2 regions of the Clostridium sp. Marseille-Q7071 genome follow, and region 2 is predicted to be linked to the other one. Evidence: predicted binding sites of a transcription regulator. Region 2 holds the regulator's gene; the other holds the start of a gene.
What was found. The regulator Rex, encoded in region 2, represses fermentation and respiration genes when NADH is low (regulators of the CRP and FNR family bind a similar motif). The targets are predictions, from matches to a motif close to ATTGTTAANNNNTTAACAAT.

Region 1: the regulator Rex is predicted to act here: its motif matches at 2,796-2,815, upstream of ACWPW7_RS19865 (DUF5692 family protein).

The regions. Positions count from the first base shown of each region.
Region 1 is NZ_CBCOPR010000001.1:4,178,054-4,185,266, forward strand. It holds gene ACWPW7_RS19855 (FAD-dependent oxidoreductase) at 1-981, opposite strand, end outside; gene hypB (hydrogenase nickel incorporation protein HypB) at 1,015-1,686, opposite strand; gene ACWPW7_RS19865 (DUF5692 family protein) at 1,710-2,690, opposite strand; gene ACWPW7_RS19870 (FadR/GntR family transcriptional regulator) at 2,956-3,660, shown strand; gene ACWPW7_RS19875 (MerR family transcriptional regulator) at 4,210-5,373, opposite strand; gene ACWPW7_RS19880 (DMT family transporter) at 5,686-6,630, opposite strand; gene ACWPW7_RS19885 (Rrf2 family transcriptional regulator) at 6,913-7,213, opposite strand, start outside.
Region 2 is NZ_CBCOPR010000002.1:3,928-11,140, forward strand. It holds gene ACWPW7_RS22835 (acyl-CoA dehydrogenase) at 1-920, opposite strand, end outside; gene ACWPW7_RS22840 (short-chain-enoyl-CoA hydratase) at 965-1,744, opposite strand; gene ACWPW7_RS22845 (redox-sensing transcriptional repressor Rex) at 2,218-2,856, opposite strand; gene abc-f (ribosomal protection-like ABC-F family protein) at 3,606-5,519, shown strand; gene ACWPW7_RS22855 (M14 family zinc carboxypeptidase) at 5,753-6,739, opposite strand.

The sequences.
Region 1 (7,213 bases), on a different contig from region 2:
TTCTTTTCTTGTTATTGCTTCAGTAACCGCTGTTTTAGAACACAGCTTTTGACCCAATTGTAATGCATTAACTGGACAATTCTGTACACATTCTCCACAGGCAACACATTTATCTTTATCTACATGTGAAACATAGTTTGAACGTACCATGTCAGCATTTATAAACATCTCAGCAGTTCTCAAGGAAAGACAGGAACATCCGCAGCAATTGCAAATTGCATGAGTTTTTCCTGAACCATCTAAATTTGGTATCTGATGCATCAAACCGTTCTCTTCCGCTCTTTTAATAATTTCAAAAGCTTCTTCACGGTTAATCTGACGACCTCTGCCTGTACGGATATAGTATTCAGCAGCATGCCCCATCTGAATACACATATCTTCTTTTAAATGACCGCATCCTTCTCCCATAACTTCCCTCGCTGTACGACAAGAACAATCTGAAACCGTAAAGATATCGTTTTCATTAAGGTATTTAGAAACTTCCTCATAAGATGCTCTTCTAGTTTCACCTTCAATAGCTCTTTCTATAGGAATAACACGCATAAGCCCTACCCCTACAGGAAAATTACCTGTGGTTTTTGGTCCTCTTACTCTTCCGTATGCCTCAAAAGCTTCTGCAATTTGAGGATATTTTGCAACATTTTCCTTGTTATTGACCATCATTTCCATAATACCTGGAACCCAAGTGTCATACCAAAAATGATCTACTCCATCAATTTCATTGACAAAACAAACACCTGCAACTGCCAAATCAAATAATAATTTAGCGGTTTTCTCTAAAGATTTACCGCACAGTGGAGCAAGCTCTTTTGCAGTTGTCTTTTTACGTATCTTCATACAAAGTGCCACTTCAGCCATCTCTTCTGTAACAACAGGTTCAAGGATCATATATTCTGGATCTGTTGGTTTAATTTCATTTTTTGAGCCTCGTTTTTTGTTGCTAATATGATTGGCAAGATCAAGTACTTTTTCTTTAACCATAAGTTTTACCCTCCAATAGAGATTATGATAATGCTAATTTTCATTCCACTTTTTCACTTCAGCACGTAGCCAATCTACCCATCCATCAATTCCTTTGCCTGTTTTTGCAGAAATTTCAAAAATTTTAATATTTGGATTTAATTTTTTTGCTCTTTCCTTACATGCTTCTAAATCAAAATCGAAGTATTCCAATACATCTATTTTGTTTATCAAAAGAACATCAACAATGGAAAACATTAGTGGATATTTCAGCGGTTTATCATCACCCTCAGGTATACTTAAAATCATGGCATTTTTTGATGCACCGGTATCAAATTCCGCAGGGCATACCAAATTTCCCACATTTTCTAAAATAGCAAAATCTATATTTTCAGTCCCTAAGCCAATTAATCCTTGCTTTGTCATATCTGCGTCAAGATGACACATACCACCTGTATGAAGTTGAATTACTTTTACACCAGTTTCGGAAATAGTGTGAGCATCAACATCTGAATCAATATCTGCTTCCATAACTCCGATATTCATTTCATTCTTTAAAGCATTAATTGTTCTTGTAAGTGTTGAGGTTTTACCAGAACCTGGTGATGACATTAAATTAAGTAGAAAAGTTTTCTCCTTTTTCAAATCTTCTCTAAGCAACTTCGCTTGGCAATCATTGTCTTCAAAAATACTTTGTTTAATCTCAAGAACTCTAAAATTATCCATAATTTTAACCCCCAAATATTTTATTATTCAGCAAATGATTTTACTTGCTGATATTTTTTCATATCTACATAAAGTTCATTTTTGTATGGATTTCTCTTGGTCTTTACAGTCTTATAACTCATGAAAATCAATACTGCAATGTTGACTACTAATGCTGCAAAACTCCATATAGTTAATGCACTAGTATTATATGTGGAAGATACAGCAAATTTTCCACTATCGATAAATGATGGGAAAGTTTGTGCAAACATACACCATAGTGCTAATGTGTGGGCACGATGTTGTAACCAAGCACCTTTACCAATGGTAAATGCACATAGAGTAGGAACTAACAGTAAAGCAAATCCACAGTACCATGCATGACCTGGTAAGCAGTTATATGTGTATGCAAAGTTCCAAATGTCATAGGCTACAATCCAGAACCACATCATATCTGGCCATAACATATCCTGACTTCCATCCTTTCCAGTTTTCTTACGGATACAGATGCCAAACCATCCAGTGATAGCAATGATATTTATGATACCTGCTGCTGCGTTCATAAAATTCCATGGACCTCCAAGTACATACATTGCTTCATCAGCAAGAAATCCACCTTGTGCATAGTTAAGTCCTACTTCAATGTCACGAACTACTGCTTCACATATATTAATTGCAAGAATCAATGGTGGGAAGCAAAGTGCAAAACGACTGTCAGAAAGACGCCATTCTTTTCCGGTGTTCTTATTTTTGCCATGCAAATGACGAATACACCAAAAACCAATACAACCTGCGGTAGAAGAATACACCTTAGCAAGATGAAACCAGTCAGTATAAGTAGTGTCACTCAATACTGTAAACCAGAGAACAGAAAGTATAATAGGCATAATAATAAAACATAAGAATCCTGCTTCCTTGGATCTTCTTGTTACTTCATTTAAAGCAAATAACAGAACAAATACCAATATCCAAACAAGCCACACAGAAATTGCGGATGCACCGCCTTCATAGTTGAATATAAACATTCCAAATCCCCCTCCTTATTTACTCCAGTTTCGCTATTCTAGGATAGTAAACTGTCCATTTTATGATCTCCATTTCTCTGGTCATACCAGTATAACAGGTGTGGTTTTGATAAAATATTAACATAAATATGCTCTATATGCAATATTTTACATGGTTTTTAATACTTTTTTTCTATATTTTTCTTGTTTCTTTAGTGCTATTACATTATAATTATTATTGGCTTCTGTACATACCACAACCAGTTTAAAGGAGTGATAAAACCATATGGAGTTTAAGAAATTGAGTTCACCATCGTTAAAAGAATTATTTATTAAGGAACTAGAGATTATGATTCTATCTGGCAAACTACCCATAGGAAAAAAGCTTCCTTCAGAAAGAGAACTTGCTGAATCCATGCAGGTCAGCAGATCTGTAGTCAATGCTGGTATTTCAGAACTTGCCAGAAAAGGCTTTTTATTAATTAAACCAAGAGTGGGTACCTTTGTAGCTGATTATCGTAGAAACGGAACTATGGAAACTTTAATTTCTATTATGAATTATAACGGTGGAATATTAAGAGAAGCAGAAATACGTTCTATTTTGGAGCTTCGAATAGCATTTGACTCACTTGCCATAGAATTATGTATTCCAAAAATTACAGATGATGAAATTAATATATTAAAAGGATATGTAAAACAAATGGAGGAGGCAACCTCTCCAGAAGTGGCTTCTGAGATTGCCTTTAGCTTTCAACATGAACTTGCCTTTCTTTCCGGAAATACACTAATACCTTTGATCTTCTACTCATTTAAGGTTCCCATTCTATCCTTGTGGGAACGTTTCTGTAGATTATACGGTTTAGAATCTTTACACAAAAACACAGCTATTTTGTGTGATTACATTGAAAAAAGAGATACAGATAAAGCTTTAGAATGGCTAACTACCTCCATCAATGATACCATCAATGGCAGCAGACAAATTTACTATTAAAAATTAAGAATAAAAGATACGAATTATGGTTAAAACTATTGAATTCACAATTCACAATTGATTAACTGTAGCGGAGAACAGTGTTCTCCATAAAACCCAAATCCATTCCCATTATCAGATATTGGACATATAAAAAATGACGAACAATGTTCGCCGCTACAAAAATCTATACAGAAATTAGTTTGATTAAAACTAATTTCAACCACCATTTTCAATTGTCCATCGTCAATTCTCAATTGATTAGTTATTGGCTGTATATTAATCTTTAAATTAGTATATCTATATCTGCTCTTCCTTTATGAGGATAACGGCTTAATCCCCCGCAAATGTTTCTGCGAGGGATTTTGCTTATGGCTAAAAGTCTTTTACTACACTGATTCCCACTGCGTTAGCACTAGTCATCATAATCTCATCTTTTTATATATACTGATACTTAAATCCTAGTTAATTTAAGCTGAAAATCAAGGTACATCATTAATTATAGATTTAGTCATTCTAAAAATCCCTTTAAACTTTCTCTTGCAAAGACTAATATATTACCCTTAGTCTTTATTTCTCGTTATTTTCAGAATAAAATTTTAGGGCTTCTCCGATAAATTTGGATGAACCATTTCCATATTCCTTATTAGTTACTTTTATCATAATAGAATCTGACAAATAAAGCTCTGCTGTATACCCCCAATGATTTTCTCCCTCATCTACTTTTAAAGCTTCATTCTCTTCCTTGGTTTCCTCTGCTATTTCTTCAACAATTTGTTGAATCTCTTTTGAATTAGGATTTTTACTTAAGTCAGATACAAGCTTTTTATATAGTGTATTTAATTTAGGCTGCTTATCTCCCAAATTATTTTTTAGAGCTTCACCAATAAATTTAGATGCACCATTTCCATATTTATTATCAACTGCTTTTATCCATTCAGGCGCAAATAAATAAATTCGCACCATATAGTACCAGCGATCGTCTCCATTATCCATTTTGAAAATTTCATAATCTTTTTTAGCTGTATTTGTTATTTCTCCAGCAATTTGTTGAATCTCCTTTGAAGAAGAATCTTTATTCAAGTCAGATACAAGCTTTTTATATAATTCTTTTAATTCAGGATGATTATCTTCCAAGCAATCTTTTTTAAACTCATCATATTGTTCTGCTATAGTGAATACATCACTATTAAGATTTTTCTTCATAGCTTTAACATATTTTTCAATACTTCCATACTTCTTTATAGCCATTTTAGCAATTTCAGCTTGATTAGATTTAAATTTTTCAATATATTCATTATATTTATCTACACTACCATAATATTTAATTACCTTATCCTCATGTTCTTTTTTAAACTCTTCTAATGCATTAAAATATTCACTCATATCAAATTCTTTAAAACTCATTGTATTTTCTCCTTTTAATGTTCTATTTATAAGCTTTATTAAATTATTTAATCTGTTGCGTTTTAAAATAAGCAACCTTTTATGACTTTCTAGCGCTTGATTTTTATCAAAGCTAGGATTATCCATGATTTCTTTAATCTCTTTCAAAGGTAAATCAAGTTCTTTAAAAAATAAAATCTGCTGCAAGGTTTGAAGAGCTTCATCGTCATAAAGTCTGTAACCTGCATCTGTGAATTTGCTTGGTTTTAGGAGTCCAATCTCATCATAGTAATGTAGTGTACGTACACTTATTCCTGTAAAATCTGAAACTTGTTTTACTGTTCTCATTTCTACACCTCCAAGTTTCCTTTTAGAGTTATCAATACTGTCTAACAGTTTGCCGGCTATGATTTCTTGTCACTATCATCAAACTCTATCTTTACGTTACATTACCACGTAACGTTAGGGTCAATACTTTTTTAGGTTTTTATGCCCAAGATAATGTAAACATATCTTTATCTATAAAAAGACCTTTATTATTATAGTTTTTTATAAAAATAAATATCTTAACTATAAGAACTTCAAGAAAAAACTACCAAGTTATTACAACTTGGTAGCTCTTCAAATATATTAAACACATGCTTAGTATTAAATGTAAGATTATAAGAATTTAACAAATATGATTCCAATCATCATCAATACTAGAGTAGCAATTCTTCTACTATCAATCTTTCTTTTTTGTAGATTAAACATTCCAAACTGATCAATTATTAATGCCATAATCATTTGACCCAGTAGGAAAATCATAGTAGTTAAAACTGATCCAAGTACAGGCAGCAAGATAATGTTGCCTGTTAGAATAAATATTCCAAATATACCTCCCATATATGTCCAAATAGGAATACGCTTTTTTTCAGTGTTATACAAAGGAAACTCTAAGCGACGTTGAGTAATCAATATCAAAGTAGCCAAGATAATGGTGCCAACGAAAAAAGAAATAAAGGTAGCTCCTAAAATAGAACCGGTTGCAACACGAAGTTTTCCATTAATGGCAGTTTGCAATGGTGGTAAAAATCCAGCTAGAACTCCCAAAATTACCCAAATAATTTTACCATCCTTCTTTTCTTCTTGTGACGCCATAGTTAAATCTTTTCTCTTTTTAGGTTGAACCAATGAAATGGCGAAAATCATAATGACAACTCCGAGTGTTCTAGTAATGGTAACGGGATTAGCTTGTACACCGAACCACCCAAAGTGATCGATTAGGATTCCTACAATCATTTGCCCAGTTACGGTTACTAGCGTTGTAATTGAAGCACCAAGTTTTGAAAAAAGAATGATATTAGCCACATTAAAGCCAACACCAGTTATTGCTCCACCGATAAAAACATACAATGGATATGAAAAATCAATTCCAACTGTAATTCCTATAGGATCTATTATTAAATTTATAACCAGCAGTATCACTGTTCCTAAAGAAAATGCGATAAATGAAGCTGTTAAAGGTGTTTTTGAATAAGAGCTTAAACGAGCGCTTATAGATGCCTGAATAGGGAAAAACATCCCGATAATTATACCCATAATTAAGTAAAGTGTGATTTGCATAAGTTTGCCTCCTTTTATTTATTTATTACTTTTATTTTTAAATTGTAATGATACGATTAAAATTATTTTCTGAAATAACAATCAAAAATCAGTCTTTTTATCTAACTATCACACTAGGGACAGTTGAATAGATTTTCCGTAATATTGCCTTATATTTAGAATCGATAAAAGATATTTAACTCAATTGATTTAATATTTATCCATACCAATAATCAATCAAATTTATAATTAAAGATTTCAAAGACTCTTTATATCTTTAATTAATTAAAAAATAAGAGTGGATTATAAATCCACAGATATTTTCTTAACAAGATCTGATATTTTTCGATTCTTTAATTCTTCCTCCATTTTTTCCTCCGCCGAAAGCATCACTTTTTTTATAACGCATTCTGAATGAGATTCTAAACAGCAATCAAATAAAGATGATTTACCCTCAATAGCATGTATAATGTCCAAGAATGAAATATCTTCCCAATTTTGACTAAGCGAATAACCTCCGTTGACACCTGAAGAAGAATTGATCATTCCTTCCTTAACTAACTTGGTCAATATTTTGGACAAGTACGTTGGAGAAACTTTTTGT
Region 2 (7,213 bases):
TCTTTTCTGTAAGCAGCTTTATAAACTAATAGTCTAGCAGCTTCAACTTTAACTTCCATATCAGCAACCATCCATTGTAATCCTTGGAATGCTGCAAGTGGTTTTCCAAATTGTTTTCTTTCTTTCATATAGGCAACAGCTTCATCTAAAGCACCTTGAGCTATTCCTAATGCTTGAGCAGCTATACCAATTCTTCCTCCATCAAGAGTTTTCATTGCTATACCAAAGCCTTTTCCTTCTTTTCCTAGTAAGTTCTCTTTTGGAACTATACAGTTTTCAAATACAAGTTCAGTTGTTGAAGAAGCTCTTATTCCTAGTTTTTCCTCAACTTTACCTATTGAGAATCCTGGGAAATCTTTTTCAACTATAAATGCTGATATTCCTCTTGTTCCTTTAGATTTATCAGTCATAGCAAATACTACAAAAGTATCAGCAACTCCACCGTTAGTGATGAATATTTTTGAACCATTTAATATATAGTTATCTCCATCTAAGTAAGCTGTTGTTTGTTGTCCAGAAGCATCTGTTCCTGCATTAGGCTCAGTTAAACCAAACGCACCGATTTTTTCTCCTTTAGCTAATGGCACTAAGTACTTTTCTTTTTGAGCTGGAGTTCCAAAAGCATCTATTGGAGCAGCACATAATGAAGTATGAGCTGAAACTATAACTCCTGTAGTTCCGCAAACTCTTGATAATTCTTCTACTGTTATAGCATAAGATATGCTATCTCCACCTGCTCCACCGAATTCAGTAGAAAAAGGGATTCCCATCATATGGTATCTAGCCATTTTTTCTACATTTTCCATTGGAAATCTTTCAGTTACATCTATTTCAGCGGCAATAGGCTTCACTTCATTTTCAGCGAATTCCCTTACCATTTGTTTTACAAATTCTTGTTCCTTAGTTAAAGAAAAATTCATTTCCCATTCCTCCTATAATTTATAAATATCAACGGATTTTATTTCTATTTATTTTTAAAGGCTTTGTCTCTTTTTTCTATGAAAGCTCCCATACCTTCCTTTTGATCCTCTGTACTAAAACAAAGTCCAAATACTTGAGCTTCATACATAAGAGCGTTATCTATGTCCATTTGCATACCTTTATTTATAGCATCTTTGCAAAGCTTAACTGCTATTGGAGCATTGCTTGCAATCTTTTTAGCCATATTAGTTGCTTCTTCAAGTAACTGTTCTGGCTCAACAATTTTATTTACTAATCCAATTCTTAAAGCTTCCTCTGCATTAATTAGGTCTCCTGTGAAAATCAATTCCTTAGCTTTGCCCTCTCCCACAAGTCTAGCTAGTCTTTGAGTCCCTCCAAATCCAGGAGTTATTCCTAATCCAACCTCTGGTTGTCCAAATTTAGCTTTTGATGAAGCTATTCTTATATCTGCGGCCATAGAAAGCTCACAACCTCCACCTAATGCAAATCCGTTAACAGCAGCTATAATTGGTTTTTCTAAAGTTTCTATTCTTCTAAAAACTTTATTTCCTAATATTCCAAACTGTCTTCCCTCAAGTGAATTTAATCCTTTCATTTCAGAAATATCTGCTCCTGCAACGAAAGCTTTTCCTTCTCCTGTTAACACAACAGCATAGATTTCAGCGTCATTTTCAATTAATTCAATAGCATTATCTAATTCTTTTAAAGTTTCTGAATTTAAAGCATTTAAAGCTTTCGGTCTGTTAAGCTTAATAAAAGCAATGTTACCCTCTTTTTCAAGGATAATGTTTTTAAAATCCATAACTCCATCTCCCCATGAATTATTTCTTTTTGTTTCTTGCATAATTTGTTAATATTCTAACAAATTAAAACAAAATGATTGAAGCACTAAACGCCTCAATCACTATTATATTATGTCTTGCAAACTTTTTCAACATAAATCATGAAATTTTTCTAAATATTAAAAATCATAACGGTTATTAAGTTCATATTCAAATTTTATTAAAGATTTATATAAATTCAAAATTAAAATTTTGTATATTTATGTCAAAACATCTATATTTTATATGTATTTTAATTGTTACTTATATATTTAACTCTATTCTAGATTGTTAATTAATCATAATAACTAAAGTTAGATAATTTATAAAAATTACCCCATAAATGAAAAATTGTGGATGAAATTAATCCCTCAGAATTAATTTCCACAATATTTTATAAATATTACTTTAATTTCTTATTTTTCTAAGAAGACTCCACAATTATCAATTAAAATTATTCTTCATCATGTTCATTTAATAAGTAGCTTAAAGTCATTAAACTTTCACTTAGATGAACGTTTTCTACTATTACATCATCAGGTACCTTTAAATCTATTGGCGCAAAGTTCCATATACCTTTTATGCCACTAGTAGTTATTATATCGCACACTCCTTGTGCTCTATCCTTAGGCACACAAATTATAGCTATATCTATTGCATGTTCTTTTATATAACTTTGTAAATCATCTATATCTTCTATTGCTACATCTCTTATCTTTAATCCAATAAGTTTTGGATTTATATCAAATATTGCTTTTAGATCAAAAGACATCTTTTGAAAATAGGTGTAATTAGCAATCGCTTGACCTATATTACCTGCTCCAACAATTATTGTATTATATTGTTTATCTAGACCTAAGATTAATCCTATTTGTGATAAAAGCTCTTTAACATTATATCCATATCCTTGTTGACCGAAGTCACCAAAGCAATTTAGGTCCTGTCTTATTTGCGACGCAGTAAAGCCTATTTTTTCACTTAATTCTTTAGAAGAAATTCTATCCACATCATTATTAGCTAGTTCTTTTAAGTATCTATAGTATTTTGGCATTCTTTTTATAACTGCCATTGATATATTTTTTTTCCTTTCCACTGTAATCAACTCCTATTTAGTTTATATATATTGCAAAGTTAAATATCACCTTTAGCATGTGCGCCTAAGCTAATAATTTGTTGTATACCCTGTCCATTCTACACTTTGTTATTATTTTACCATATTAATTGTAATTTGTTTATATGTATTTTAAAAATAAATTATGTAAATTATATATAAATTATTCATTTTATCGTCATATATTTTTTAAGTTTTATGAAATATTTTTTAATATATTGATAATTATCGTATAAAGAAACAATTATTTAATACTCATATGACAATATTATATATTTTATAACATCACTATATATTATATAACAATACTATATATTATATAACAGCACTATATATTATATAATTAAAATTTCCCTATTGACAATGGTCAATTTATGGGAATTCTTATTTTAGGTAACTCAGAATTCACAATATAAAATTCACAATTATAGTTATTTCTCAGTATTAACTTCCACCCCTGGGGTCTATAATAAAATTATGAATTTTAAACAAAATTAAAATAATGACAAAATCTAAATTTATAACTACTTTCTACATAGACCCTTGAGGTGCAGTAGGATAAAAAACTATCAATATAAAATTGCTAGTCAAAAAATTTATTTAAAGAAATTATTTTATCTAAAAATAATTTCCACCTCAATTGTCAATTGTCCATTCTCAATTCTCCATTGATTAAGTTGGCATTTGATAATTATTCATAGTACAATAATATAGCGAGGATGGTGAAAATTATGATAGTTTTAAGCTGTAATAATATACATAAAAGCTTTGGAATAGATGTGATTTTAAAAAATATAAGTTTCAATATTAATGATGGAGAAAAGGTAGGTCTTATAGGTGCTAATGGTGCAGGTAAATCTACTCTTTTTAAAATATTAACCTCACAAATGGAATATGATGGCGGAGAGCTCTTTATAGATAAAAGTAAAAAGGTAGGCTATTTATCTCAAAGCCTTGCTTTAGAATCAGATAATACCATATATGATGAGCTTTTAATGGTTTTTGAGAATTTATTAAATATGGAAAAAAAACTAAAAATTTTAGAAGAGAAGATGAATGAACCTTATGATATCTCTAAAGAAGAGTATCATAACAAAATAATAAAGGATTATACTACACTAACGGAACTTTATACTAATAATGGTGGTTATACCTACAAAGGGGAAATTAGTAGAGTTCTAAAAGGGCTAGGTTTTAATGAAGAAGATTTTGATAAATGTATTAATATTTTAAGTGGTGGACAAAAAACTAGAGTAGCTCTTTGTAAACTACTACTTACAAAGCCTGATATACTGCTTTTAGATGAGCCAACTAACCATTTAGATCTAGATGCTATTGAATGGCTTGAAGAATATTTAAAATCCTATAAGGGAAGCATTGTAATAATTTCACACGATAGATTTTTCCTAGATGCTGTAACCACTAAAACTTTAGAACTTATCGGTGGAATAGTTGAAATTTATAACGGTAATTATACTACTTTTATAGATTTAAAAAAGAAAAATTATGAAATAGCATTAAAGGCATTTTCTCTACAACAGGCAGAGATTAAACGACAAGAAGATATAATAGCTAAATATAAATCCTTTAATAGAGAAAAAAGCATAAGAGCTGCCGAAAGCCGTCAGAAGGCATTAGACAAGATGGATAGGATAGATGCCCCTATTAAAGAAAAAAAGGCTTCTAGAATCGAATTTGACACAGAAATCAAAAGTGGTAATGATGTTCTATACGTAGAAGATCTAAGTAAGTCTTTTGGAGAAAAAACGCTTTTCACTAATGTTAATATGGATATTAAGAGGGAATCTAAAATTGCAATTATAGGTGAAAATGGTAGAGGTAAAACTACATTATTTAAAATAATTATGGATAAAGTACCTTCAGATAGTGGTATTAAAGTTTTAGGTAAGAATGTTCATCTTGGTTATTACGACCAAGAGCAATCCAATTTAAATGAAGATAAAACTATTTTAGATGAAGTATGGGATGACTTTCCTAAGATGACCACTACAGAGATAAGAAATGCATTGGCAGCATTCTTATTTACAGGTGATGACGTATTTAAAAAAATTAAAACCTTAAGTGGTGGTGAAAAGTGTAGAATTAACCTTTTAAAACTAATGCTTTCCAAGTGCAATTTCTTACTTCTAGATGAGCCTACTAACCATTTAGATATAGTTTCAAGAGAAGCTTTAGAGGATGCAATACTTAGCTATGATGGTACAGTTTTAGTTATATCTCACGATAGATATTTCTTAAATAAAGTTATAAATAAAATTTTTGAACTTAGGGAAGATGGAATTAAAGAATATTTAGGAAACTACTCCTACTATGTTGACAAAAAGAAAAATCCCCTAAGATTTGAAATAGAAGAAGAATATGATGGTATTACTAAAACCCAAATGAAACTTGATAAAAAGAAGAAAAAAGAACAGGAAAAATTAGAAAGAGAAAAGAAAAATCATATAAAATCCATTGAGGATAAAATTTCAACCCTTGAAAATGAACTTGAAAAGCTACAAAATCAGCTATGCATTGAAGAAGTTTATTCAAATCCTGAAGAAAGTCAAAGGGTAAATAAAGAAATTAGCGATATTGAAACAGAACTAGAATCACTATATGAAGAATGGGAAAACCATATATAAAAAACCGTGAGTACTCACGGTTTTTTATATAATTGAGAATTAAGAGTTAAAAATGAAGAATTTATGGTTGAAATTAATTCTTTACAAATTAATTTCTCTAAATAGATTTAAAATAAAAGTGACAAAGTCACTTTTATTTTATAAGAAGTTACACAGTAACTTCAAAAAATCAATTTAAAACTTCTCCCACAAAGGAGAAGTTTCCATAATTGTCAATCGTCAATTTTCAATTCTCAATTGACTAATAGTGGTATATGAAGCAATACTCTTATATTTTCTTTATATGCTTCTTCAAAACTTAGTATATCGTTAGATTTTCCTACTTTAATTCTAAAACTAGGCTTGTTAAACTCTTTTATAAACCAATATTTTAAAGAAGAGTATTCATAATTCACTTCCTTATCAATTAGTTTATATCCTGATAATTTAGACATTTTAACTGCTATATGCTTATATTCATAATTATAATCATCGTGTCCGTAGTATATTTGCTTTCCATTGCAATGATAAGAAATTACTATATCAAAATTTTCTTTCAAGATTAAGTTTACTACTGCCTTAGTTTCTGGTTCACTTTCTGGGAATTCCCCACTATACCATCTAAATTTAGGTCCAAAAACTCCTTCTCTTGCCTCACTAGCTTTCCACTTATGCCAATTTGCATCGTAATTCCTACTTATATCTACTCCTCTAGCATTACTACTCCAACCTGAAAAGTCTAAGCTTCCATTATTATATTTTATTAACTGTTCATAATATGGATGCTCCTCTTTAAGTCCATTAATTACCAAATCTACTCCATCAGGATTTATCATAGGAAGTATATATATGGTGCAGGTATTAAAGATTTTATTGATATTATATGCTCCAATACGTTTATTCTCTGAATAAGCATATGAAAAATTCTCAATAAATTTTAATAAAAGCAGTGAAGTAATCCAATCATCTCCATGATGGCTGCCGTTATAAAATATTTTTTTTCTGCCATTACCAATTTTCAAGTAATAAAGTTCTTTCCCAAGCAAACTCTTTCCTGCACTATTAACCCCTATGAAACTATACCTTTTAGCTAATTCCTTAATATCACTTTCCATTTGATTATAATCATAATTTTTATCCGTTTTAACTATATCTTCGTTATTTTTACTTAACTTAGGAGTTTTTCCTAAGAACAGAAGCAATTCATCGTATATATTGTTAAAATTATTACAAAAAACCAATTTTATCACCCATTTGCTCTGTATATTTTAAATATTTTGAATCATATCTTAATAATATAGTATTAACAATTTATTTACAATATGATTTCTCTTGACACTCTATTATAGTATTAAATATATATTAAGTTCACTTATTTTAATCATTTATTTTATTTTTTTAATTTAATATGTAAATAATATCGAACTTAATCTAAAATAAGGAAGTTTAGCTGTTCTTATAATATAGATACATCTCACTGAAAATTGTATAATTATCTGTTTTTTTGTATTTTAATTCACAAAGCTATATAATGAATTATCTTATTAATTAAGAATTAATAACGAAGCATGAAGAATTTATGGAAACTTCTCCTTTACAGGAGAAGCATTTAGTTGATTGCAAGAATTAATTTCGACTATAATTCTTCATACTTAACTCTTAATGTTTATAGTTTCTCCATAGTATTACTTAAATTCACTAATTCCTATTCCGAA